Regions from separate parts of the Anaerozeibacter quisquiliarum genome, predicted to be linked through region 1. Evidence: predicted binding sites of a transcription regulator. Region 1 holds the regulator's gene; each other region holds the start of a gene.
What was found. The regulator LexA, encoded in region 1, represses DNA repair genes until DNA is damaged. The targets are predictions, from matches to a motif close to CNAACANNTGTTNG.
Positions count from the first base shown of each region.

Region 2: uvrA (excinuclease ABC subunit UvrA) is a predicted target of LexA. The motif match lies at 3,140-3,153, and genes of this name have one in related genera.
Region 3: ACH6CV_RS08915 (Y-family DNA polymerase) is a predicted target of LexA. The motif match lies at 1,710-1,723, and genes of this name have one in related genera.
Region 4: ACH6CV_RS10115 (DNA polymerase Y family protein) is a predicted target of LexA. The motif match lies at 3,099-3,112, and genes of this name have one in related genera.

Region 1 is NZ_JBISDI010000015.1:21,341-26,856, forward strand. Features, by position in the region: gene ACH6CV_RS08410 (hypothetical protein) at 397-576, opposite strand; gene lexA (transcriptional repressor LexA) at 868-1,470, shown strand; gene ACH6CV_RS08420 (methionine gamma-lyase family protein) at 1,462-2,703, opposite strand; gene miaA (tRNA (adenosine(37)-N6)-dimethylallyltransferase MiaA) at 2,684-3,616, opposite strand; gene mutL (DNA mismatch repair endonuclease MutL) at 3,618-5,516, opposite strand, start outside.
Region 2 is NZ_JBISDI010000044.1:22,961-28,476, forward strand. Features, by position in the region: gene rsmA (16S rRNA (adenine(1518)-N(6)/adenine(1519)-N(6))-dimethyltransferase RsmA) at 1-140, shown strand, start outside; gene uvrA (excinuclease ABC subunit UvrA) at 234-3,062, opposite strand; gene ACH6CV_RS15705 (cupin domain-containing protein) at 3,580-4,122, shown strand; gene ACH6CV_RS15710 (ABC transporter ATP-binding protein) at 4,141-5,214, shown strand; gene ACH6CV_RS15715 (ABC transporter permease) at 5,215-5,516, shown strand, end outside.
Region 3 is NZ_JBISDI010000016.1:53,152-58,667, reverse strand. Features, by position in the region: gene ACH6CV_RS08920 (Ig-like domain-containing protein) at 1-340, opposite strand, end outside; gene ACH6CV_RS08915 (Y-family DNA polymerase) at 454-1,692, opposite strand; gene ACH6CV_RS08910 (polysaccharide biosynthesis protein) at 1,816-3,780, opposite strand; gene ACH6CV_RS08905 (D-alanyl-D-alanine carboxypeptidase family protein) at 3,919-5,085, shown strand; gene ACH6CV_RS08900 (methyltransferase family protein) at 5,411-5,516, shown strand, end outside.
Region 4 is NZ_JBISDI010000020.1:10,825-16,340, forward strand. Features, by position in the region: gene ACH6CV_RS10090 (hypothetical protein) at 299-562, shown strand; gene ACH6CV_RS10095 (SLOG family protein) at 672-1,211, opposite strand; gene ACH6CV_RS10100 (hypothetical protein) at 1,221-1,502, opposite strand; gene ACH6CV_RS10105 (LexA family protein) at 1,505-1,930, opposite strand; gene ACH6CV_RS10110 (XRE family transcriptional regulator) at 2,071-2,955, opposite strand; gene ACH6CV_RS10115 (DNA polymerase Y family protein) at 3,225-4,463, shown strand; gene ACH6CV_RS10120 (hypothetical protein) at 4,450-4,617, opposite strand; gene ACH6CV_RS10125 (sigma factor-like helix-turn-helix DNA-binding protein) at 5,255-5,516, shown strand, end outside.

The sequences.
Region 1 (5,516 bases):
AATACTCTTGCTATTGTATTTATTATAGCGATGCGCGAAGCGCGAGCCCCAAAAAAACCCAGCAGGCGATGCGCGAAGCGCGAGCCCCAAAAACCCCAAGGCAATGCGCGAAGCGCGAGCCCCAAAAACCCCAAGGCAATGCGCGAAGCGCGAGCCCCAAAAACCCCAAGGCAATGCGCGAAGCGCGAGCCCCAAAAACCCCAAGGCAATGCGCGAAGCGCGAGCCCCCGCGACCTTGTCGTCACCCCAAACGGGCGCCCAGCTTTTGCGAAAGCGGAGCGAAGCGAAGCGGTAGATTGAGGGGATTTGCGCGCCTTCCAGGCGCGAATCCCCTCAATCTATTCGCAAAAGCTGTCTTTTGCGAATAGATTCGGGTGCGAGGAAGGGCCTCACTTCCTACTCCCCCGTACCCTCGCCCTCGATGATCTCATCGATTTCGACGGCCAGGTAATCGGCGTCGCTCTTGATGCAGCGCATGCAGTTATCGCAAACCTTATCCGGGTCCAAGTCGCAGCGGCTGCATTCGCCGCATTCATTGCACACCATGGTTTCATCCAGTACGCACAAGCGTCGCATTCAAAAATCCTCCCGATTCAGGCAAAGGCACGGGCCGGCGTGGGCGGCGCTTTGCGATACGCCCCAGACGGCCCCTGCATTAGTATACCGCCCGGCTCGTGCGATGTCAATTCCCCCTGCGTGTAAAGGGCCAAACGCCGGGCCGGTGCCGCGCGGGGCCTCTCCCCTGTGCGCCTTTGCGTGTTAATTGATGGTGAATTATCGCCATTCACGCCAAACAGGACAAACGGACGTTTGCCAAACGTCCTTGTTTGTGCTATACTGGCTGCATATACGGGGAGGTTGATGCATATGCGTACGCGCGGGCGCGGCTTGGAAAATCAGGGCAAGATCCTGGAATTCATCAAGCAGGAGATCGAACAGCGGGGCTATCCCCCGTCGGTGCGCGAAATCGGCAAGGCGGTGGGGCTGAAGTCGACCGCCACGGTGCACGGGCATCTCAACGAGCTCGAGCGGCAGGGCTATATCCGGCGCGACGCCACCAAGCCGCGCGCGATGGAGGTGCTCGACAATCCGCGCGGGCGCGCGGTGCCGCTCTTGGGCAAGGTGACGGCGGGGCTGCCCATCCTGGCGCAGGAGAACATCGAGGACTACCTGGTGCTGCCGCAGCACATGAGCGCGCGCGGCGACGACCTGTTCGCGCTGCGCGTCGAAGGCGAGAGCATGATCGACGCCGGTATCCTGAGCGGCGACATCGTGGTGGTGCGCAAGCAGCCCGATGCCGAGAACGGCGACATCGTGGTGGCCATGATCGAGGACGAGGCCACGGTCAAGCGCATCTATTTTGAGAAAAAGCGCGTTCGGCTGCAGCCCGAGAACCGCCACATGGAGCCGATCTATGCCGAAGAAGTGACGGTGCTCGGGCGCGTGGCGGCGTTGTTCAGGTTATTTTAGCGCTTCCACCGCGCTCTCGATCGCGGTGTAGCCGTGGGCATACGTTAAACCGCCTTGCAGGTAGCCGATGTAGGGCGTGCGGATCGGCGCATCGGCGCTGAGCTCGATCGACGCGCCGGCCACGAAGGTGCCGGCGGCCATGATGACCTCGTCCTCGTAACCGGGCATGGCCCAGGGCTCGGGTATGGCCTCGCTGTCGACCGGCGAGGCTTTTTGAATCGACCGCACGAACGCGATCAGCCTGTCGGGCTCGCCAAACTTGATGGCCTCGATGATGTCGCCGCGCGGCGCGTCGTAGGCCGGGTGTACCTCGTAACCGAGCTTTGCGAACACCCGCGCGGCCAGCACGGCCGTCTTGACCGCCTGCATCGTCACGTGCGGGGCCAAGAACAGCCCCTGGTAGAACGGCAGGTAGCCACCGACGTAGGAGCCCACCTCCGCGCCGATGCCCGGGCTGGTCAGGCGGTAACCCACGAGCTCGACGGCCTCCTTGCGGCCCGCGATGTACCCGCCGGTCGGGGCCAGCCCTCCCCCGGGGTTCTTGATCAGCGAGCCCGCGATCAGGTCGGCGGCGGGCTCGCTTGTTTGTGTGAACTCGCCGTAGCAATTGTCCACCATGACCCATGCGTTCGGGCGCGCCGCGCGGATCGCTCGCGCGGCCTCGTCGATCTCGGCGACCGACAGCGAGCGCCGCCAGTCGTAGCCGCGCGAGCGCTGGATCAGCACCAGCCGCGCGGCATCGTCCATCTGCGCGAGCACCGCGGGCACGTCGATGCGGCCGTCCTCAAGCTCTACCTGGCGGTACTCTATGCCATATTCGAGCAGCGAGCCCTGGCCGGGCGTGCCCTCGGTGCCGATCACCTGGCGCATCGTGTCGTAGGGCGCGCCGGTGGCCGACACCAGCACATCGCCCGGTCGCAGCACCCCCTGCAGGCACAGCGCCAGCGCGTGGGTGCCCGAGGCGATTTGGGGGCGCACCAGCGCCGCCTCACAGCCCATCACGTCGGCAAATATCTCGCACAGCGCCTCGCGCCCGATGTCGTCGTAACCGTAGCCGGTCGTGGGCGCGAAGTGGCGCGCCGACACGCGCCGGCGCTGGAGGGCGGCGAGCACCTTGCGCGTGTTCTGCCGCTCCACCTCGAACAGCTTTTCAAAGACCGGTTCGCAGTCCCGTGCGCAGCGCGCGACGAAGTCGCGCGTCGCCGGGCTGATTTCACCCAACTGAATGCCCATTCACTTGAAGCCTTTCCTTTATTTCCCGGGCAATATCCTGGGCTGAGCGTTCCTCAGCCGGCACCCATTGTACGCGCGGGTCGGCGTAAAACCAGGTCAGCTGGCGTTTGGCGTAGCGGCGCGTGCCTTGCTGGATCAGGCCGACCGCCTCGTCCAGCGTGATGAAACCCTCGCGCGCCCGGATCAGCTCCTTGTAGCCGATCGCCTGCATCGCGGTGGCCGTCATGGGCACGCCGGCCGCAATCAGCGCGTCCACCTCGGCGGGCAGCCCGAGGTGCATCATTTCCATGACGCGCCGGTCGATGCGCTCGTACAGCGTAGCGCGCGGCCAGTCAGGCGCGAACAGCAGCCCCCGGTAGTCGCCCTCGCGTTCGCGGTCAAGCGCCGCGCGCTCGCCCGCCGTGCGCCCGGTCAGTTGATGCGCCTCGATCGCCCGGATCACCCGCCGCACGTCGTTTTCGTGCAGCCGCGCGGCGCGGTCGGGATCGATTGCGCGCAGCCGGTCGTGCAGGATGCGCCGACCACCCGGGCCGTCCGCCACCGCCTGCAGCGCCTGCCGAAGCGCTTCGTCGCCCGGCTCGGCAAAGCCGAGCGGCCTGGTGAGCGCGTTGACGTACAGCCCGGTGCCGCCGCACAGCACCGGTATCCGTCCGCGCGCGCGAATGTCCTCGATCACCGGAATCGCGCGCGCACGGTATGCCGCCGCCGAGAACGACTCCGATGGGTCCAGGATATTCAATAAATGATGCGCAACACCGCCCATTTCAGCCTCGGTCGGCGTCGCGGTGCCCACGTCCATGCCGCGGTACAACTGCATCGAGTCGCAGGACACCACCTCGCCCCCGATGAGCCTGCACAGCTCGACCGCGACGGCGCTCTTGCCCGACGCGGTCGGGCCGCAGATGACGATCAGATTACTGCTGACGTTTGAACATCCTCTCCAGTTCGTTTTGCGTAAGCACGCGCAGCACCGGCCGGCCGTGCGGGCAGGTCGCGGGCGAGCGCGTGTCCTCCATCGCTTGAAGCAGCGCCTCGATCTCGTCTGTACTCAGCCGGTCGCCGCCCTTGACCGCGTGCTTGCAGGCCATCTGAATCAGCTCGCCCTTGCGCCGGTCGCGCGCGGCGTATTTGAGCTGGTCGAGCCGCGATACCATCTCGAGGAAGAAGGCGGGCACGTCGGCCTTGCCCAAGATGAACGGCACCGCGCGCACCGCCAGCGCGCGCTCGCCGAACGGCTCCGCCTCGAACCCGGCCTCGGCAAGCAAATCTATGTTTTCCTGCACCAGCGCGATCTCGCGCGGCGAGGCCGGCACCACCGCCGGGGTCAGCAGCGGCTGAGACGCGCCCGGCCCGTCGAGGCGCGGGGCGTATTGCTCGTACAGGATGCGCTCGTGCGCCGCGTGCTGGTCGATCAGGATCAGGCTGCCCTTCGCCTCCACCAGCAGGTAGGTGTCGAGCGCCACGCCGATCACCCGGTACCGGGGCGCGCCGGTCTCTTCGGGCGGGGGCACCGCGGAGAGCTGCTCCGCCTGTTGGGCAACCGGCTCCGGGCGCGACGGTACCTGAGACACGGTCATCGGCCAGGCGCGCGCCGCCTCGTTCAGCCGCAAATCGCGCGGGGCGAGCGGCGGGGCCTCAGCCGGCGCGGGGGCGGGCGGAGAATATCCGCCCCGGCCCTCGGGGTTGCGCGACGCTCCAAACGTCTCGACTTCGGTCTGTCTGGCGTAGGCTCGAACCTGCTTGGCATCGACTTCGGTCTGTTCGCCGGGCACCTCGACGCGCTCGATCTTTAGCGTCGACGGCTGGATCAGCGGCTCCGCGCGGCGGGTGGCGGCCTCGACGTCGAGCAGGCGCTCGCCCTCGAACGCGCGGCGCAGCATCTGATCGACGGCTGCGCGCACGCCCGCCTCGTCGCGGAAGCGCACCTCGAGCTTGTTGGGGTGGACGTTGACGTCGACCGCGTGGGGCGGCAACTGAAGGCTTAACATGGCCATCGGGTGCATGCCGATCGTCACGCGCCCGGCGCACGCGGCCCCAAGCGCCTGCGAGAGCAGCGGACACTTGACCACGCGCGCGTTGATGAAGAAGTACTGGGCGGAGCGGGTGGGGCGCGCGCAGTCGCCCACGCCGACCAGCCCCGATATGCGCAGCGCCCCCTCCATCTGATCGACGTCGGTCAGCGCGGCCGCCACTTCCTTGCCGTATACCGCCAGCGCCGCGTGGCGCAGGTTGCCGTCGCCGAACGAATGCAGCGTGGTCTTGCCGTTTGCGATCAGCCGCACCGCCACGCCGGGATTGGCCAGCGCCAGCGCCGCCACCGCCTCGGAAACCGCGGCCGCTTCGTAAGCCGGCTTCTTGAGAAACGCGCGGCGCGCGGGCACATTGTAGAACAGATCTTCCACCGTGACCGTGGTGCCCTCGGGGCAGCCGGCCTCGTCGAGCGACACAAAACGCCCGCCCTCGACTCGGAGCTTCGCGCCGCTGGCGGCGGCGCGGCGGCGCGTCACGCAGCCGACCTTGGCGACCGCCGCGATCGACGGCAGCGCCTCGCCGCGAAAGCCCAGCGTGCGCACGTCCATCAAATCGGAAGCGTCCATAAGCTTGCTGGTGGCGTGGTTTTCAAACGCCAGCCGCACCTCCTCGGGCGCGATCCCATGTCCGTTGTCGGTCACGCGCAGGTACTCGATGCCGCCGCCGCGCAGCTCGACCGTGATCGAGGTCGCCCCGGCGTCGAGCGCGTTCTCCATCAGCTCCTTGCAGGCGCTGCCGGGCCGCTCCACCACCTCGCCCGCCGCGATCCGCCCGACCGTGGC
Region 2 (5,516 bases), on a different contig from region 1:
ACAACCTGGTCGCCGCGTTCGGCCTGAACCGCGAATCGGCCGTCGCGCTGCTCGAGGCGTGCGGCATCGACCCGCGCGCGCGCGGCGAGGCGCTGGAGCTGTCGGCACTGGCGAGGGTGGCGGACGCGCTGATGGATTAAGCGTTCCTCGTCGGTGAGATCGGTCCCGACACTTGGGCCGTCTCTGCGAGCGGCGTCAACAGCGGTTTCATCCGACGCCGCCTTCCTTTCGCGTCAGCTTCGCTTCAACGCCTTCCGCAAAAACTGCCCCGTATAACTCTCTTTTACCTCCGCGACCTCCTCCGGCGTGCCTTCGGCCAGTACCTGGCCGCCCTTGTCGCCGCCCTCGGGGCCCATGTCGATCACGTAGTCCGCCGTCTTGATTACGTCCAGGTTGTGCTCGATGATTACCAGCGTGTTGCCGGTGTCGGCCAGTTGCTGGAGCACTTCGTTCAGCCGCTCGACGTCGGCCATGTGCAGCCCGGTCGTGGGCTCGTCGAGCAGGTAGATCGTGCGGCCCGTGGCGCGCCGGCTGAGTTCGGTCGCCAGCTTGATGCGCTGTGCCTCGCCGCCCGACAGCGTGGTCGAGGGCTGGCCCAGCTTGATGTAGCCGAGCCCCACGTCGCGCATGGTGACGAGCTTCGACGCGATGCGCGGGATCGGCTCGAAAAACTCCAGCGCCTCGTCGATCGTCATGTCGAGCACCTCGTAGATCGACTTGCCCTTGTAGCGCGCCTCCAGCGTCTCCCGGTTGTAGCGCTTGCCCTTGCACACCTCGCAGGGCACGTACACGTCGGGCAGGAAGTGCATCTCGATCTTGATGATGCCGTCGCCCGAGCAGGCCTCGCAGCGCCCGCCCTTGACGTTGAACGAGAAGCGGTTGGCCTTGTAGCCGCGCGCCTTGGCGTCGGGCGTTTCGGCAAACACGTCGCGGATCAACGTGAACACGCCGGTGTAGGTGGCCGGGTTCGAGCGCGGTGTGCGCCCGATCGGCGATTGGTCGATTTGGATGATCTTGTCGAGCTTTTCCACGCCCTCGATCGCGTCGTGCGCGCCCGGGCGCGTCTTGGCGCGGTTCAGCGTGCGCGAGAGCGACTTGTACATGATCTCGTTGACCAGCGACGACTTGCCCGAGCCCGACACGCCGGTCACGCAGGTAATCACGCCCAGCGGGAAGCGCACGTCGATGCCGCGCAGGTTGTTGGCGCGCGCGCCCTTGACCGTGATCCAGCCGGTGGGCGTGCGCCGCACCGCGGGCACCGGGATCACGCGCGCGCCCGACAGGAACTGGCCGGTCACCGATTCGGGAATGCGCATCAGCTCTTCCGCCGTGCCCTGCGCCACCAGGTAGCCGCCCGCGGAGCCCGCGCCCGGCCCGATGTCCACGATGTAGTCGGCCTCGCGCATCGTCTCCTCGTCGTGCTCCACCACGATCAGCGTGTTGCCCAGGTCGCGCAGGTGCTTGAGCGTGGCGAGCAGCTTCTGGTTGTCGCGCTGGTGCAGCCCGATCGAAGGCTCGTCCAGGATGTACAACACCCCCACCAGCATCGAGCCGATTTGCGTGGCCAGCCGGATGCGCTGCGCCTCGCCGCCCGACAGCGTGCCCGCCGCGCGCGACAGCGTCAGGTAGTCGAGCCCCACGTCCATCAGGAACCCCAGCCGGTCGTTGAGCTCCTTCATGATCTGGCGGGCGATCAACCTGTCCTTATCGGACAGTTCCAGCTTTTTAAAGAAGCGCTGGCATTCGCGCACCGACAGCGCGCTGAGTGAAGCGATCGACAGATCGCCCACGGTGACCGCGAGCGACTCGCGCTTGAGCCTTTGCCCCTTGCAGTCCGGGCAGGGGATGGAGGCCATGTAGGCCTCGAGCTCCTCCTTGATGCCGTCCGACTGCGTCTCGCGATAGCGGCGCTCGAGGTTGTTGACGATGCCCTCGAACGGCGCGCTGAACGAGCCGGAACCGTGCTGGCGCTCGTAATGGATATGGAGTTTTTCCTGGCCCGTGCCGTACAGCACGGCGTTCACGGCCCGCTCGGGCAGGTCCGCTACCCTTGCGTCCAGCGAGAAGTGGTAGTGCTCGGAAAGCGCCATCAGGTACATGCGCGCCATCGAACCGCCCTCCTCGGCCGAGTTCCAGCCGCTGACCCGGATCGCGCCCTCGCTGAGCGACAGCGACCGGTCGGGGATCACCAGGTCGGGGTCCACCTTGAGCAGCGTACCCAGGCCCGTGCAGGTGGGGCAGGCGCCGTAGGGGCTGTTGAACGAGAACATGCGCGGCGCGAGTTCCTCAATCGAGATGCCGCAGTCGATGCAGGCGTAGTTCTGGGAGAACAGGTGGTCCTCCCCGTCCGCGACGCTCACCACCGCCAGCCCGCCCGCCAGCCGGAACGCGGTTTCGAGCGAGTCGGTCAGCCGGCGCGCCATCTGTTCGCGCACCACCAGCCGGTCGACCACCACCTCGATCGTGTGCTTCTTATTTTTATCGAGTACGGGCGGTTCGCTGAGTTCGTACAGCGCCCCGTCCACGCGCACGCGCACATAGCCCTGCTTTGCCATGTCCTCGAACAGCTTGACATGCTCGCCCTTGCGCGCGCGCACCACGGGCGCCAGGATTTGGATGCGCGTGCCCTCGCTGAGCGAGGCCACCTGGTCGACCACCTGATCGACCGTCTGCTGGCGGATCTCCTGCCCGCACTCGGGGCAATGCGGAACGCCCACGCGCGCGTACAGCAGGCGCAGGTAGTCGTGGATTTCGGTCACCGTGCCCACCGTGGAGCGCGGGTTGCGCGAGGTGGTCTTCTGGTCGATCGAGATCGCGGGCGACAGCCCCTCGATCACGTCCACGTCCGGTTTTTCCATCTGTCCGAGGAACAGCCGCGCGTAGGACGACAGCGATTCCACATACCGCCGCTGTCCCTCGGCATAGATCGTGTCGAACGCCAGCGACGACTTGCCCGAGCCCGACAGCCCGGTCAGCACGACCAGCTTGTCGCGCGGCAGTGTGAGGTCGATATTCTTCAAATTGTGTTCGCGTGCGCCGCGAATCACGATGCTGTTCGTCATGGGGCAAACCGGCCTCCTGATCTATTGTAGTGATGCACCTTATCATACCCCAAACATTTTTTATTGTAAACAGCATGCGGACATATGTTCGGAGATTTAGCGTGGCGTTCGGGCAAATTTGCGCGCCCGTCAAACGCCGCACAGCCACCCGGCATTGGGGGAAATTGGCCGGGGTAATCGCCTTATTGCGCACGGGGGTGAAGGATCATGGGCGGAACCGTCGGGTGCGGCGCCGGACGTTCAGGCGGTGCTGGCCGGTGCGGATTGCCCGGCGTTGTTCGGCCCGCTGCCCGCGGTGCTGTCGCCGCGCGAAGCCGTCAAGGAGGATCCCTTTCATGCCCGCGTATGCCACATTCCGCAGGCAGGGCGAGGTATGTTGGTACTAAACTTTCGGTCTGCTCCCACTAAATTTAACGCGTTCCGGGGCCCCGACCGATTGACAGATACGCACGGTTTGTGGTTTAATATAAACCGTTTCGGGGTTTAGTATAGCTGTACTTCGGGGAGGGGTCGTGTGATGGAGCTGGGCGCGAAGATCAAGCGGCTTCGGCTGAAGCTGGGGCTGACACAGGAGGAGCTGGCCGACCGCTGCGAGCTGACCAAGGGGTTCATCTCGCAACTCGAGCGCGACCAGGCATCGCCCTCGATTGCGACGCTGATGGACATTCTGGAGACGCTGGGGACCGACCTTTCGCAATTCTTCTCCAGCACACGCGCGCGCAAGATCGTGTTCACCGAGGGCGACACCTCGGTCAAGGAGGACGGCGAGGGGCTCAAGGGCTCGATCCGCTATCTGGTGCCCAGCGCTCAAACCGGACGGATGGAGCCGATCCTCGTCGAAATGGCGCCGGGCGGCGAGACCGAGGAGCAGGACCCGCACGAGGGCGAGGAATTCGGCTACGTGCTCAGCGGCCAGGTGACCGTAGTGGTGGGCGAGACGCGCGCGCGCGCGCGCAAGAACGAGAGCTTCTGCTACGAGCCCAGCGCGCCGCACAAGCTGGTCAACACCGGCAAGGCGTCGTGCAAGGTCATCTGGGTGTCGTCACCGCCAACTTTCTAAATGTACGGAGGAAGTGCCATGGTCGAGGAAACGCGGCTGATCGAGCTCAAGGGTATCTCGAAGGCGTACGACGGCGAGACCCACGCGCTGAGCAATATCAACCTTTATATCCGCAAGCGCGAGTTTGTTACGCTGCTCGGCCCGTCGGGCTGCGGCAAGACCACGATGCTGCGCATCATCGCGGGGTTCGAATACCCGTCGGAGGGCCAGCTGCTGTTCGGCGGCGTGGACATCGCGGGCGTGCCGCCCTACAAGCGGCGGGTCAACACGGTGTTCCAGAAGTACGCGCTGTTCACCCACCTGGACGTGTTCGACAACATCGCGTTCGGGCTCAAGCTCAAGAAGCGGCCAAAGGACGAGATCCGCTCGCGCGTTTCGCGCATGCTGAAGCTCGTCAAGATGGAGGGCTACGAGAAACGCTCCGTGGATCAGCTGTCGGGCGGCCAGCAGCAGCGCATCGCGATCGCGCGGGCGTTGGTCAACGAACCGGAGGTGCTGCTGCTCGACGAGCCGCTGGGCGCGCTCGACCTGAAGCTGCGCAAGCAGATGCAGATCGAGCTCAAGGCCATGCAGCAGCAGCTGGGCATTACGTTTATCTACGTCACCCACGACCAGGAGGAAGCGCTCACGATGTCGGACACCATCGTGGTGATGAAGGACGGGCGCATCCAGCAGGTGGGCGACAGCAAGCGCATCTACGACGAGCCCAAGAACGCCTTCGTGGCCGACTTCATCGGCGAGAGCAACATCGTGCCGGGCACGATGATCGAGGACGAGCTGGTCGAGTTCGCGGGGCAACGGTTCCGCTGCGTGGACAAGGGATTTGGGCAGATGCAGCCGGTGGACGTGGTCGTGCGCCCGGAGGACATGATGATCGTGGGCGAGGATCAGGGGCAGCTTAAGGGCGTGGTCAAGTCCACGCTGTTCAAGGGCGTGCACTACGAGATGATCGTTACGGCCGGCGGGTTCACCTGGAAGGTGCACTCCACCGCCATGCACCCCGAGGGCAGCGCGATCGCCTTGTCGGTCGTGCCGTTCAACATCCACATCATGCGCAAGAGCGTGGTCTACGCAAACGGGGAGGCGATATAAGTGAAGCGCAGCATATTTGCCGCACCGTACGCTACGTGGATGGCCCTGTTCACGATCGCGCCGCTGCTGTTCGTGGTCTACTTCGCGTTCACCGATAAGGCCGGAGCGGCGACGCTCGCCAACATAGGCAAGTTCTGGGACCCGGTGTACCTGAACGTGCTGTGGCGCAGCCTGTATCTGGCGCTGTACTGCACGGCGATCTGCCTGCTCGTGGGCTACCCCGCGGCCTACTTCCTGGCCAGCCGCGACTTCAGCCGCCACCGCCTGCTGTTCGTGCTGATCCTCTTGCCCATGTGGATGAA
Region 3 (5,516 bases), on a different contig from region 1:
CCTCGACCTCGAGCGCGCCGGCCGCCCCGCCTCCGTCGCGCGCGACCGCGCGCACGGTCACCTTGCCGGGCTTGACGCCGGTCACCAAGCCCGCGCCGTCGACCGTCGCCAGCGTCTCGTCGTCAACCGACCAGTTAAGCGCGCGGTCGGCGGCATCCGTCGGCAACACTTCGGAGAGAATTTGCAGCGTCTCCCCCACCCGCACATGGGCTTCGCCCAGGGTTGACAGCGCAACGGATTCGACCAGGATCGGATCGGGGGCAGGCCCTTCAGCGCGCGCCGCAGGCGTAACGAAGGCCAACAGCAACGCCATCAAAACGCCCATCCACTTTCCGCCCACGCGACCGCCCCCGTTCCTGCCATATATTTGAAATTATATCCCCTCGGCATCGGAAGCGTCAATAACGAATCAATAACAAATCTTTGAAGCTCACATTCGTCGTCCGGTTGGTATCATACCGCGTGAAACGGGATCATCTCGTCTCGCTCCTTAAGCGGGTCGGCGCTCAGCCGCCGGTCCCACAGCTCCACACCCCGGCGCACCGCGCGGTGGCCGTGGCGCGCCTTGAGCGCGTCGAGCGCGTCCTCCAGCCGCATTGCGCGCGCGCGGCGCTCGCTCTCGCCCAGAAAGTCCAGTTGCAGCGCGCCCCGCGCGGGGGTCAGCCGCGAACACGTCAAGCCCATGCTCCGCAGCGGCAGCGGCGACGCGCCGGCCTCGAACAGCCGCATGGCCGCCGCGGCCACCTCGCCGGTCAGGCAGCTCTCGGGCAAAAGCGGCATCTGGCGGGAACGCCAGCTGAGGTCGGGCGCGCGCAGCGCGATGCTCACGCAGCCCGCGGCCAGGTGTTGTTCCCGCATCCGCGCGCACACCGCCTCGGCCAGTTGGTACAGCACGCAGCGCGCCTGCTCCGGCGTCTCCACATCTTTGGGCAGCGTCACGCTGTGGCCGACACTGCGCGGCGGTATGTGCGCGCCGTCCTCGGCGACCTCTCCTGCGTCCAGCCCCAGCGCAAACGCCTTGAGCATGGCCCCGTGCTTGCCGAGCTTTAAGGTCAGCGCCGCCTCGTCGGAGCGCGCCAGGTCGCCGATCGTGCGGATGTTCAATTGCGTAAGCTGCGCAAGCGTACTGCCGCCCACGTACAGCAGCGCCTCCGCCGGCAGCGGCCAGGCCTTCGCTTGAAAGTCGTCGCGCTTAAGCACGGTGGTGCCGTCGGGCTTCTTCATGTCGGAGGCGAGCTTCGCCATCACCTTGCCAAACGACACGCCCACCGACACCGTGATGCCCAGCTCCGCGCGCGAGCGAAGCCGGATCATGTCGGCCAGTCGCTCGCCCGCCGCCACCGTGACCCCCGGCGCGCTGATGTCCAGCCACGCCTCGTCCAGCCCGTAGGGCTCTACCCGGTCGGTGTATTGGGCGTAAATGTCACGCAGCAGCCGCGAATAGCGCATGTACTGATCGAAGTGGGGCGGCAGCGCCACCAGGCCCGGGCACTTGCGCCGCGCCTGCCAGATCGGCTCGCCGGTCGCCACCCCCATGGCCCGCGCTGGCTGGTTCTTGGCCAGCACGATGCCGTGGCGCGCCTCCGAGTCGCCGCACACGGCGACGGGTTGCGTTTTGAGTTCCGGGCGGCCCAGCAGTTCCACCGAGGCGTAGAAGCTGTTCGCGTCCGCGTGCAGGATGACGCGTTCCATAGGACAATCCCCCTAGGCAAACATATGTTCTCATCGCTATTTTAGAACATTCGTTTGTGTTTGTCAAGGGGTGGAGCGAAAAAAGCGGCAGGGGGAATTCCCCCTGCCGCTTACCTCTAGCCTCTACCCCGCCTTGCGCTGATCTTCCCTGAAGGACGGCACCAGCGCGCGCAGCGCGTCGCGCACCGCTTCCTCGCCCTCGTCCATCGCGGCATCCAGCGCGTTCAGCTGCTTCAAAAACAGCGCCTCGTCCATCTCCATCGCGCTCAGTACCATAATCTTATCGTGGCAGGTCGTGTGCAGCGTCTCCGCTTCCTCGCTCATCGCCAGTTCCTCGTACAGCTTCTCACCCGGCCTGAGCCCGCAAAACTCGATCTTGATCTCCTCGTCCGGCGTGAACCCCGCGAGCTGAATCAGGTTGCGCGCCAGATCCACGATCCTGACCGGCGTGCCCATGTCCAGCACGAAGATGCTGCCCGTCTCTCCGATGCCGCCCGCCTGCAGCACCAGCTGCGCCGCCTCGGGAATCGTCATGAAGAACCGCGTGATCTCCGGATGCGTCACCCGCACCGGCCCCCCCATCTCGATCTGCTTCTTGAACAGCGGGATCACGCTGCCGTTCGAGCCCAGCACGTTGCCGAACCTGACCGCCATGAACCGCGTCTGCGAATGGCGCGCCATGTGCTGGATGATCCGCTCGGTCACGCGCTTGGTCGCGCCCATCACATTGGTCGGGTTGACCGCCTTGTCGGTCGAGATTTGCACCATGCGCCTTACCCCGTGCCGCGCCGCGCACTCGGCCACGTTCCACGTGCCGAAGATGTTGTTCTTGACCGCCTCCGACGGGCTATCCTCCATCAGCGGCACGTGCTTGTGCGCCGCCGCGTGGAACACCACGTCCGGCTTATGCTCGCCCATCACCTCGTCGAGCCGCGCCTTATCGCGCACCGAGCCGATCAAAACCGTCAGCTTGAGCTTATCCCCGAAGCGGCTGCGCAGCTCCTGCTCCAGCTCATAGGCGTTGTTTTCATAAATATCGAACACGATCAGGTGCGATGGCGCGAACGCCGCGATCTGACGGCACAGCTCCGAGCCGATCGAGCCGCCGCCGCCGGTCACCAGCACCGACTTGCCGGTCAGGTACGCCTCGATCGAGGCCATGTCCAGCTTGACCTCCTCGCGGCACAAGAGGTCCGCGATGTTCACGTCGCGCATGGCGCTGACCCTTTGCGGCCCGCCCGTCACGTCCTGCATCGCCGTCACCATGCGCAGCTTGCAGCCGGTCGACGCGCACACCTGCATGATGCGGCGCATCTGCGCGCCGGACGCCGATGGGATCGCGATCACGATGTCGCTGCACTGGTATTTTTTGACGTATTCCGGGATGCGCTCGGTAGAAGGCGCGATCGGCACGCCGCTGAGCAGCGTCCTGGCCTTGGCCGGGTCGTCGTCTACGACCACCACCGGCATGCCCTCGCGGTAGCCACGCGCGGCCATCTCCCGGATCACCGTCGCGCCGCCCCATCCCGCGCCCACCACCAGCACGCGCCGGCGCTGCTCGGGGCTGATTGCGCGCCGCTTGACGCCCAGCTGGTTTATCAGCCGGATGCTGAACCGCTGCCCTGCGATCAGCAGGAACATGATTAGCCACGCCACGCCGTAGACCACCTTGCCGTGCAGGAAGCTGTTGGCCTGTATGCGCACGCTGTTGCCGACCAACCCCAGCATGTACTGGAAGAACGACAGCCGCGTGCCCGTGCGCTCGAGCGCCGTGGCCACCACCGCGAACGCGTAGGTGGCCATAATGCCCAGTATGGTGCCCAGCAACAGCCGCAGCACCTCGCCGATGCTGGCGTAGCGCCACAGGCATCTGTACACGCGCGTCACGCAGAAGGCGGCGATGCAGAAAAGCGTCAACACCGGCCAGATGTTGACGTAGCGCTGCAGCACCGAACCGGGCACCGCCTTCTCGTAGCGCAGATACAGCGCCGCCAGGAACGATACGTTGACGATCACCACGTCGATCATGATCTGCAGCGCCATCTTGCTCGCGTGCCGCCAGCGCGCCGCCTGCTTGGTGTTTGGCATATCGTCTCCCCTTGCGCGATCGGGCGCAGTCTATGAATGGTGTCATTATACCATTCAGGGCGTCAAAGCGCAACATGGCATAATCGGGACGGGCCGCGGGTAGGATTAGACATAAGCAAACAAGCCGGGGAGGGGATCATGATGCCGAAGAGGCTGCTGGCGTTTTTATGCTTGGCCTTGCTGCTTACCAGCACCCCCGCATACGCCGCGCTCGAGGCCGAACCGCCGATCGCGCTCGAGTGCGAGAGCGCGCTGCTGCTCGAGCCCGATAGCGGACAGGTCGTCTTTGAAAAGAATGCCGACGAGCGCGTGAGCGTCGCCAGCGTCACCAAGGTCATGCCGATCCTGCTCGCCTGCGAGGCGATCGAGCAAGGCCGCGCGACACTTTCAGATATGGTGAGCATATCGCCGCGCGCGGCCGGCATGGGCGGGTCGCAGGTGCTGCTCGAGGCCGGCGAGCAGCAGAGCGTATCCGCGCTGCTCAAGAGCATGATCGTGGCCAGCGCCAACGACGCCACCGTGGCGCTGGCCGAGTTCCTGTTCGGCTCCGAGCAGGCCATGGTGCAGCGCATGAACGAGCGCGCACGGGAACTGGGCATGACGGGCAGCAACTTCGTCAACGCGACCGGGCTGCCCGCCGCGAACAATGTAACCACCGCCCGCGACGTGGCCGCGATGGCGCGCGAGCTCGTGCGCCACGCGCTCTTCTTCGACTACTCGACGATCTGGATGGACGTGATCGAGCACCCCGGGGCGCGGGTGACCGAGCTGACCAACACCAACCGGCTGACGCGGCTCTACGACGGCTGCGACGGCATCAAGACCGGCTCGACCAGTGAAGCGGGCTACTGCATGGCGGCCTCCGCCTCGCGCGGCGGGATGCGCCTGATCGCCGTGGTGCTGGGGGCCGAGACCAGCAAGCAGCGCTTCGCTGTCGCCGGCGCCATGATGGACTACGGCTTTGCCAACTACCGCAAGTACGCGGTCGCGGAGCGGGGCGCGCGGATACGCGGCAAGCTGCCGATCGACGGCGGCGACCGGCAGGCGATCGAATTGATGCTGGGCGAGAACCTGACGCTGCTGATCGCCAAGGGCGAGGAGCAGGACATTGAGCTGACCCCCGCGCTGCCCGAGCGCCTGGCCGCGCCGATCGCCGAAGGGGAGCAGGTGGGCGACGTGGACGTGCTGCTGAACGGCCGGCTCGTGGGCCGGGTGCCGGTGGTGGCCGCGGAAGCGGCCGAGCGGCGAGGGTATTTTGACGGGTGGAGGATGCTGATTCGCAGGTGGCTGTACAGCGCCGCCTGACGGCGCTTGCCGTAACCACCCCGCGTGAGCGATTATGGGCGTCCGGAGGGCTCGCCCTTTGGCGGGATCCGGGGGGCGGGGCCCTTGGCGTTCCCCCGTCCCCCGCGCCGCCGTATCCGGCGCCCAGGCACGAGAAACGCGGCCGGTTCCGGGCGACGGCGGCGCGGCGGCCCCGATGCGGCCGCAGGGAGCGAATCCCCGCCGCGTAAACCGCGCCCCCATTTGCCGCATGCTGGCAACTCGGCGGGCGATATGGTATAATCATCCATCCGTAGACAGCAGGCGCTCAACAGGGCGCCGATACAATTCATAGGGGGCGTGTGCCATGCGCGATCGGATGCGGCTGCTGTTTATCATGCTGGTCAAGGGCATGTCGGGCCTTGCGTTGATGGGGTTGGTGATCTTCGGGGCCGCGGGCAGCTTGCGCTATG
Region 4 (5,516 bases), on a different contig from region 1:
ATTGCAGCACCACCCGGCTACTCGTCGTAGGTCATTAAGAACAAATCAGCGTTATCGACCAGGGATCGATTTCTCTAGAACATGTAGGGAACTAGTGCACTCACGCCTGATCGCGGTCACGATGTTCACTCCCGCAGAAGCCAATCATGCCGCTTACAATGCTCGACATTCCCAATTGAGTACTCTAGTTTTCTATCGCATCGACTGTTTGGATATCTTGCCAAAGCAAACAAGTAAATTAGGCCTTTACATTTCAGATCAATGATGATACTCTCATTTTTGAAAGGATGTGTGCATTATGACCGTGAAGAGAAAATCAGAAGTTGTTGTTTCAGCTCAAAGTGGAGAAGCCAAGCGTACTTTCAGAAGCGCCGAAGAGAGGATCGCCGAAATTGATCGGAAGATCCAGTTTCATCAGAAGGCGATTGAACAGCTCGAAGCGAAGAAGGCCAAGACTGGAACCAGACGCCGCCAGAGCAAGTTAACTTATGCTAAGGTCTTTGCTGAACTGAAGGCATCCGGCAAGACACCAGAAGAAATCGCTGAATTGCTCAGCAGGTGATTTTCAACCCGCTTCGGCGGGTTTTCTCTTCAACTGCACTGATCCTGGAGAAGCGTAAATAAAAACCCCAGTCGCTTGAAGCAACCGAGGGCTTTGGAGAACTCACAAATTATGCAGCGCGAGACAGGGGCATAATCAACCGTATCGGCACACCCATTTCCCGGGCGTACTCACAGGTCATCGCCGTGCCGCCCGGCTGCCCGTCGTAGGCGGCTAAGAGCAAATCGGCATTAGCAACCATGTATCGATTTCTCCGGAACATGCATGATTTGGTGTACTCGTGCCCGGTGGCGGTTACGATGTCCGCCGCCGCAAACAGCCGATCATGCCGCATCCGGTACTCGTCATTCCAACGAGCCGCCTGTGCGTCAAACGGGCTGACCATCTCCAGGATGATCCAAGGATACTTCTCCTGTAGCTCCAGCACGGCTTCGGCCGCGAACAGGTCCATTCCCAATGCGCCCCCGCTGACGAAATGTGCGTAGCCTTCTCCGATCAGTGTCTCGATCATGTTCTTCAACCGGGCCTTGAACTCGACACAGCGCGGATCGGCCTCGTCATAACCAAAGGGCATCTTGGCGGGGCGATAGCCCGTGAAAGCGCAGCGCTTGAGTGAAGATTTCCGTTTCACAAGATTCGTCACTTTCATCCCTCCCGATCAACCAACTTTGCGTTCCACGAACCATTTACCGATATTCGGACCGCTCAATTCCGTGCTGCGCTCAAAAAAAAGATACTTCTCATGTCCGTCCACCCGGATTGTGAAACGCTCGCCTTGTCCACCGGCGCGCATGGCGGCGGCGGGTTTACACGCCAACACTTGATCGATGTTATATCGCGTACCATCCTCCCAAACAAGGCTGCGCGGAAGCATACGCCCGTCCGCCCCAAAGTCGGCGCTTACCTGAACATACACTTTCGTTGGATTCCGATCCGGCATAGTTATCCCTCTTCCTGCTTGTTCGTCTCCAGTCTGCAGCTTACAACTCGGCTCACCGTGCCTTTTAACTGGCTGGCATCGAGTACTCCGCAGAATGTAACGGAAACGCCGTCCGTGCCAGTTTTTTCGAGGTTGCAGTCAAAGCAAATCACCCCGCCGTCAGCGACTTCCAACTGTACCCTGCTTTGGCGCTCCGCACTGGCGTTAACAAGCTCCAAGCGGCGAAGCGGCGCCAACGTCCGCGACTTCTGATCGCGCAACGTGATCCTCCCTTCAGCCTTCAACTGCTCGATATGGCGACTGACGCTGGAGGGTGACCTCAAACCAACCGCGCTCGCGATCTCACGGTAGGTTGGCGAGAACCCATTGGCATCCACAAAGCCCACGATGTATTCCAGGATGCGTTCCTTTATCTCCTTGTGCTGCACCAGATCACCTCATCTCCACCGATCCATGGGCGTGATTCGTTTTTCTCGACCCAACTTGACTGAATTCCTTTCCCCCTTGCGGTTAATTCATAAAGGGGATAGCAAATAAACCGACCGCCTATACAATTCACATTAGGACGTTAGGCTTCGCCGTGCTTGCTCTTCTTCCGCTTTTCCCTATAGATATCTTCCAGCACTTCCTGCTCAAGGCCGGTGGCATACTGATCTTTTTCCAGGACTCCCAGCACCCTGCCGGTACACCGGACATTGTCGTCTGCCGAGAACTTCATGACCGGGTATGCGGGATTGTGGGAGTGAAGTCCATCTTTCTGATACTCTTTGACGAAGCCCTCGCCAGCTGCCACAAAGATCCCGATTTCGCCAGGCTCAATGCGATCCGCGTGCTCAACCAACAGATCGTCCCCATCATGATAAGTTGGCTCCATACTGTCGCCGGTGACAGAAATGATCTCGTCGGCGCGGCAGACGTTACGGCTCACGCGTGCGAACACATACTCCGCCTTGCTTTCATCGCTCAGATAAAAGCCGGTACCGGCCGAAGCCAGCAAGTCGGAGCGGCGCAGCCGCTCAAAGTCGCGTTCACAGTTCGCCTTGAACGCCGCGTCATTGTTCTCGATCATGGTGTCAATCATGCAATCCACCAAGGTCCTGTCGTACCTGGTCAGAGAACGGTAATTGGTCAGATGGCGTTGTTCGTCGAAAGAAAGCTCCCCAAGCCTGGCTGGCGAGCCAAACAGCGTGGAGATTGAGACCCCCAGGGCTTCGCTCAGTGGAGGGAGCAGGTTCATGTCAGGCCGACCGCGCCCAGCTTCCCAATTGCAGACAGCGTTCTTCTTCACGCCAACCTTCGCCGCAAGCTGCGGCTGACTCAGCCCGCACTTAATGCGCAGCGCCCGAATTCTATCGCCGTACTGCTCCTTGTTAAACTGATACAACTTCTTCGCTTTCGCTTCCGCGAGATGCGTGATGTTCCCCTGCGAGGGCTTAGGAGTTGTCGGTGCCATGATTTAGCCCCCCTACTACACTTTTCTATTCGGCCGCATTATAGCACACCATCGATGTACTGTAAAGCGCCCCAGAAACTCCGGATCAAATTTCACATCGTGTTCGATTCCCAGAAATAGGCGAATGTTAAATTGCGCCGAAAAGAACGCTTGTTCTCTACGGTCGATTTGCTTAGACATCAACCGTGTGCTATACTCCGTTTCACCGTATCCGGCCGGTGGCGAAATGGCACTTGTCCGGGCCGGACGAGAAGGGAGTGGAGAAAGAAATGAGCCAGGTTGTGCTTCATTCAGACCTCAACTGTTTTTACGCAGCAGTCGAGATGATGCTGGACCCATCACTTAAGGGAAAGGCGGTCGCGGTCTGCGGTTCGACGGAAAACCGACACGGGATCGTGCTTGCGAAATCCTACCCCGCGAAGGCGAAGGGCGTCAAGACAGGGCAGGCGAACTGGGAGGCGCGCCAGGCATGCCCCGGCCTGATCTGCGTCCCACCCCAGTACGATCAGTACCTGAAATACTCGAGGCTGGTGCGCGCGATATATGCTCGGTACGCGGACGACATCGAGCCGTTCGGCATGGACGAGGCGTGGATCTCGGTTCGCGGGTGCGGCAGCGTCCGGAAGGGCGGCCTCGAAGTGGCGGAGGAAATCCGGCAGACCGTGAAGGACGAGCTCGGGCTGTCAGTCTCCATCGGTGTGTCTTTCAGCAAAATCTTTGCCAAATTGGGGAGCGATATGAAGAAGCCGGATGCGATCACCGTGCTGCATGAGGACAACTGGCGGGAGAAAGTCTGGCCGTTGCCGGTGTCGGAACTGCTCTACGTCGGGCCGGCCACCACTAAAAAGTTGGCGCAGACGAACGTCCGAACCATCGGGGAACTGGCCCATATGGGTCCCGAAAACCTGCGCGCCAGATTTGGCAAGAACGGCGTCATGCTGTGGGCGTTCGCCAACGGGCTGGACAACGCCAAGGTCAGCCCATCCGATTACGAAGCGCCGATCAAGTCCGTGGGACACGGCACCACCTGCGTGGTTGACCTTGACAACGAGTACGCCGTCTGGCTTGTGCTGTACGAACTGGCACAGGACGTTGGGCACCGGCTGCGGGAGAGCGAGCTGGCGGCGCGGGGCGTACAGCTGACGGTCAAGGACAAGGACTTCGGCTGGCAACAGTTTCAACTGCCGCTGAGCTTCCCTACGCAGAGCCCGCTCGAGATGGCGCAGGCCGCGTTCGCGCTGTTCCGGGCTCGATACAACTGGTTGAAGCCGGTGCGGGCGCTTACCGTGCGCGGAATCAACCTGGTGCCGGAGAAGCGCCCCGTGCAACTGGACATGTTCGACGACGTGGTAAAGCGCGAAAGGCGCAAGGCGCTGGACGACACTATTGATGAGATCCGGCGCCGGTTCGGCTACCGGGCGATCTGCCCCGCGTCCCTCCTGGGTGATCTCAGGATGGCGCAGGACAAGTGCGAGACCGTCACGATGCCGGGCCTCATGTATATGTAATCAGGAAAAGGAAGGTATGCCCAATGCGCGATCCGAACATGCTGGCAATAGCCTGCTCCTCCTGCAGAAAGCGGGCTTTCGACACGACCGCACTCCCCGAACCACCGGTAACGATCAAGATGAAATGCCCGCAGTGCGGAATCTTGGTTTCCATCCCTCTCGTCTCGGATTCCGTTCTGTATAAGCCGCCTCACGCCTCTGAAAGAGGCAAGATTCTCAGGCTGGCGCCCGCGGGGCATGAACAGCGGCGATGGTCGCGAAAGAGCGGCCACGATTGATTGGCAACATACCGAGCAACGGCTCCGTACAGCAGGTGAAATAGTCCTGGCCGCCCATGAGCGGCAGCGCATTGCCTGATAAGCAGGCCAATGGAGATTCTGTAGCGAGTGACCAAATAGCCGGATGATTGCGGGATGGGTGTTTTGCACCCGTTCCCCTTCATCCGGCTATTTTTTGTCGGCTAAGTCCGGCGAGCGGTTCCTTTCGCTGTAGGAGCCTTACAACCTTACGGCGCGGCATTCCATCAGGGACCATCTCTGCACCTTGTACAGCCTGATCCTGCCGGGTCGCTCCCGGTCAGAAGTTCCCGATCAAGCTGGAAGACCCGCACCGCGCTTGGGAAGGCGCAGGTGCAGCCTATGAGGGAGACTCCTTCATTTTCGGGCTGCCCGTATTTGGTGCACCTTGAAATGGGCGGATTTGCTCCCTCAGCGCAAGAAAGCGTAGAGGGAGCTTCATTTTTGCCTTCTCTCGCTTTCGGAACACAAACCGACGACGAGAGGAGACAAATCATGAAAACCAGGAAAACACCTCTGGACAAGCGTTTGACCTATTCCTATATGGACGCCGATGGCGGCGTTGTGGCCCTCTACCCCGGCAAGGACGGCGTGACCGAGGCCGACATCAAGCGGCTGCATGCTCTTGATGACGCTGAGGTGTACCAAAACCTCAAAGCCGCCCATCGGTATATCTCTCCTGACGAGAAGGCCGTAATGACGGCGTGGCGTAAAACACACCCTGGGGAACCCGAACCGTCCTCGTGGCAGCTTTGGA